One region of the Evansella sp. AB-rgal1 genome, then DNA from elsewhere that is predicted to be linked to it. Evidence: riboswitches for the same ligand, from Rfam matches in the RefSeq annotation. Region 1 holds a riboswitch; the other holds the start of a gene.
The links. A riboswitch is a leader RNA that binds a small molecule or an ion and turns the genes downstream of it on or off. The one in region 1 is predicted to bind cyclic di-GMP.
Positions count from the first base shown of each region.

Region 2: it holds a riboswitch for cyclic di-GMP, as region 1 does, so the genes downstream of both, ACERII_RS03215 (DUF192 domain-containing protein) here and ACERII_RS14670 (anti-repressor SinI family protein) in region 1, are expected to answer to the same signal.

Region 1 covers NZ_JBGUAU010000016.1:54,533-56,938, forward strand. The annotation lists gene ACERII_RS14665 (response regulator transcription factor) at 1-652, shown strand, start outside; cyclic di-GMP riboswitch class I at 877-966, shown strand; gene ACERII_RS14670 (anti-repressor SinI family protein) at 999-1,130, shown strand; gene ACERII_RS14675 (methyl-accepting chemotaxis protein) at 1,195-2,406, opposite strand, start outside.
Region 2 covers NZ_JBGUAU010000003.1:85,291-87,696, reverse strand. The annotation lists gene ACERII_RS03220 (Flp family type IVb pilin) at 310-492, opposite strand; gene ACERII_RS03215 (DUF192 domain-containing protein) at 512-874, opposite strand; cyclic di-GMP riboswitch class I at 992-1,076, opposite strand; gene ACERII_RS03210 (CapA family protein) at 1,765-2,406, opposite strand, start outside.

The DNA.
Region 1 (2,406 bases):
TGAACTAACATCCCTTTACTTACGTAAAAAAGGCTTTGATGTGTTTACTGCCGCGAATGGGTACTCAGCTTTGACAATTGTAAATGATAACTTACCCGAAATAATTTTATTAGATATTTTGTTGCCCGGAATGGAAGGGTATGAATTATGCAAGAAAATAAGAAATATTACAAATGTTCCAATCCTTTTCTTAAGTTGCAAAAGAGAAGCTTGTGATAAAATAAAAGGTTTTGAAGTTGGTGCGGATGATTATATCACAAAGCCTTTTGATCTTGCGGAGTTAGAAGCGAGAATAAAGGTTCATTTACGAAGGTCACCAAATGTTTCAAATCCAAAAGGAAAGATATTTACATGCGAACATTTAGAAATAAACTTGGACAGCTGTGATGTTATTGTTGATGGTAAAGTAATTTCATTGTATAAAAAGGAATTACAGCTACTGATACTTCTAGTGGAAAATCCCAATCAAGTTTTTAGTGCCGAGCAGTTGTACAATCAAATCTGGGGAATAGATAGCTTAGGAGATTTAAAAACTGTGATGGTACATATAAGTAATTTGCGCCGAAAAATAGAGAAAGATCCTACCAAGCCAAAGTTTATTCGCACTGTTAGAGGGTTTGGGTATAAGTTTACTACACCGATAAAAAAATGATAATATATATATTAATGTCGACAAGTGCAATGAATTGTTAGTAAATTCTAAATTTTTTACCCAGTTTTAACCTTTGGTGCGTATAGTATATGTAGATGTGTCTTGTATAATGTCGGTACTTGTTGGACGCTTATTGAAGGGTGGTGGAGAGAGTTACGTAATTTTTTGTGGTTTGGTTTGTTGTTTCGACGTTGGTGTTTATCTTGAGTACATGAAGGGCTCCTTCTAGATAAGGGCAAATCTATTGAAAAGTAGAGGCGCAAAGCTTAGGGTCTAAGGGCTAATGCATTGCCTATGATAGCCGAGTTACCTAGCAAGGTACAATGCTGAAGGGAGACTATGGGGAATGGAAAAAGTAAAAGAAAAGCCATTAGTTCTAGACAAGGAATGGGTTTTGCTATTAGAAGAAGCTAGGAAACTTGGGGTTACTCCTAGAGACGTTCGGATGTTTTTATTGAGATCGAAAAATGGGCAATAATACATCTACATAAAATTACAATATAAGCTGTCATGTAAGGGGCCTTACATGACAGTTTTGTGGTTCAATCCTTTTTGGATATATCCTGAACTAGCTGATCTAATCTTTCCATCATATTTTTAAGGGAGGTAGTAGTTTCATTGAAGTTTTCTAACATAGCCAATTGTTGTTCTGAAGAAGCAGATATATTCTCGGTACTTTTTTGATAGTCTTGAGATACAGTAGTCATTGAATTGATAGAATGCTTTACTGCATCTACTTTACCAACAATTGATTGTGATTTTTCATAGGTGTTGTTTACGTCTTCATACACTTTTTTTGAATCTTGTACAATCTTTTCAAATAATTGTCTTGTCATTGAAACTTGATCCAATCCTAATTCTACTTGTTTATTTGTCTCTTGCATAACTCCATCTGCTTCTTTCGTATCCACTAATAAATCCTTGATTATATGAGATACTTGGTTTGCGTATTTACTTGATTGATCGGCAAGTTTCCTTACTTCATCTGCAACAATTGCGAATCCTCTTCCAGATTCTCCTGCACGTGCTGCTTCAATTGCTGCATTTAATGCTAGCAAATTTGTCTGCTCTGCAATATCAGACATATACACTAAAGTTTGCTCAATTTCAGAAGATCGTTCTTGAAGGTGTTTGATTACATCATTCATTTGTTCTACGGCTTTTGAAATACTTACCATTTGATCTTCTGTATTATTCATACTGGTTTGTCCTGTCTGAGCAACGGCAAGGGTATGCATCGACGACTCTTTTGTTTCGTTTGATTGTTTAGATATACTAATCATATCCTGCGATACTTCTTCCATTGCTTGATGACTTGACTTTGCATGATGTAATTGATCGTATGCTCCTTGTGCAATGGTTTGAATAGCCTCAGAAATTTCTCCAGTTGCTGCCGCTGATTCCTTTGAACCTTGTTCTAAATGATTTGCACTAATGAGAACTTCTTTGGAAGTAGTGGATAAGTGATCAATAATATCTTTTAATACACTTCGTTGGCTTGTTTCTCGTATTTCTACTTCAGATCTATAGCTTGTTTGTGCTGCTATTTGAACGATGATCACAGCGCTCGTAATAAGCAAGAATACAGCATGAATCATTAGGAGTACAAATGAATACTCACTCGTTCCAGCGATTAATTCTGGTGCTAAAAAATATCCCCCCACATGTTGAACGGCAAAAATAATCGTGCTCGCTACGATTAAACGTATACTCTGAAAAAAGGCTAATGCAGCTAGTACCATAAAAATAGAAAA
Region 2 (2,406 bases), on a different contig from region 1:
TTTTGTAGAAAAAATGAGGCTGGAACAAAAGTGTTTTCAGCAAAGAGAAATCCGAACGAAATGATGCTTGGTATACTATCCTCTGCAGAAAGATACTGCGCTTTCCGCGGGCGGCTGGTGAGCTGGTGAGCCGCCGAGCGCTTAAGCACGCTTGGGGTCTCTCCCTTGCCTTTTGATCCCGCCGGAGTCTTCGTATCTTTCCTCCGCTAGGTTACCTATCGTTCGTCTTTTCAATGTTACACTTTCGTTATGTCCCAGTCTCATTCCATTTACATATTTATAAAATTCTAAATAGTGAACAATTAAGGTTTATTCCCCTACTTCAGCCTCAAATTCTCCTATAATACTTTCAAATAATCCTTTTATTGTTTCTCCGAATCCCGACAATAAAGCTACAACCCCAACAGCTATAACTCCTAATACTAAAGCATACTCCGCCATACCTTGTCCTTCTTCTTCTACTACTAACGCTTTAAGTTTGTTTACTAACATAATTTACACGCTCCTCTTTTTATTTTATAAATTTCATTTTTTGTCCGACTTTTGTCTCGGACCTTTTGACTGTACCGGCTGATAACTCCACAACTGAGTGTGCACCTTTGTACCGCTTACCTACTTTTCCTGGTGCTAATGCTTCATCGATAGCTACAACCTGATTATCCTTATTAATGTATAGAATATCGATTGCATAATTCATAAAGTAGGTGTGAACCGATGGGCAGGGTTTAATGTGTAATCCATCACCTATGGGAAGCTTTTTTGTAAACATTAAGCCTTTTAATCTCTTAAAAAAGCTATACGCTTGGTTAACGTTTGCGGCTATTACCCTGTCGTTACCCAGGTTTACTAATTTCAATGCTTCACCTCCAAGCAATAAAAAATACCCCCGCCTCTACCGAAAGCGGGGGTACTTCCTCGTAATTCTTCAGAATAAATAAGCTGAGTAAATAAACTCTGCTTTCATTATATAGAAGAAATTACTCCCTGTTCTTTCGGTAACTGGCTAGCTTTGTGTTTCCACCGAAGCCCCTATAGCTTTGCGTCACTGGTTTTCACCAGCTTTGCCTTTATCGAGAATCAGCGTTTTGTCCGACTGAACTCTTAATTAAATGATAGATGAGAACAAAGAAATACAAAATCCAACATTATACTCATTTTTTTTACACGTTTTTTCGACAAAATTGACAATCTTTAAGAAAGTAACAAATATAACTATGCCCTCTCGTTACATTAGTTGGTACTTTTTTCACATAACTATAGATTTTTTCAATTTATTACATAATTACTAGTTATAACAGCCTATTTTTTGCTTTTGAACAAAAAGAGAAAAAACAAACATAAATGCCCATATTTTTTAAAAAATTACGCCCTTTCAAGTCAAAAATGATACATTATTGTATTTGTATTAGCTACTTTAGTAACGCACACTTGGCTTATTATAGGTATATAGTCACACCCCTATTCATCATGATCTAGGTCTTACAAGACAACACAATACTCCTGTTGACCAAGTCTATCCTCGCTGGAGTTACTACCTCGATTAGAACATCTGATACTCTCACACCTAAAGGAGTGGGGTTCTAATCTACTTAGTTTACGATGGATGCCCCTATATCAATACCAACTCGTTTATCGGCACACTCTGTTTGCTTCGTTTCACAGGAATTAGATTTCTTCGGAGCAACACCTTCCAAAATGAGTTGTACGTAGTATACATAGTTGTCTTTACTCCATTTTTATGTCCCAGCCTCCATGTATTATGTTTTACTCTCCCATATAAATCATCGTATGCTCCAACACATCCTCAAACGTTGTACCTGTGATAGGAGACCCATCTGTAGCTTCCATAGGCTTCACTCGATAAATATCATCAAGAATCACTACAGTAGGCTCGATTTGTGGAGTAGTGATAGTAACGGTGGATTCATTACCCACGGTTTCTTTTGTTACCTCCACTGTAGCAACGCCACCTATATCAGTGAACTCAAAATATTGCCCTGAAAAGAAATTACCCAACGAATAAAAGACCGTAGTTTCATGTCCTGTTTCCTCATTTTTTATCACATCAATTGGTTGTAGCACATGAGGATGATGACCAAAGACAATATCAACTTCTAGTTCAGCTAAAAACTGTGCCAAATCTCTCTGATTTTGATTAGGTTCACGAATATACTCGGTTCCCCAATGCATATGGACGATGAGTACATCGACTTTTTCACGTAATCGTTCCACATCTTTTGTAATTTGATCTTTATTAATTAAAGGAACGACATACTCATGTCCTGATGGAATAGGAATTCCATTCGTTCCGTATGTATATGCTAATACTCCTAAGGAAATATCCTCTATAGAAACAATTCGATCCGTATTTCGGTCTTCTTGATCTCGGTATACCCCAACATAATC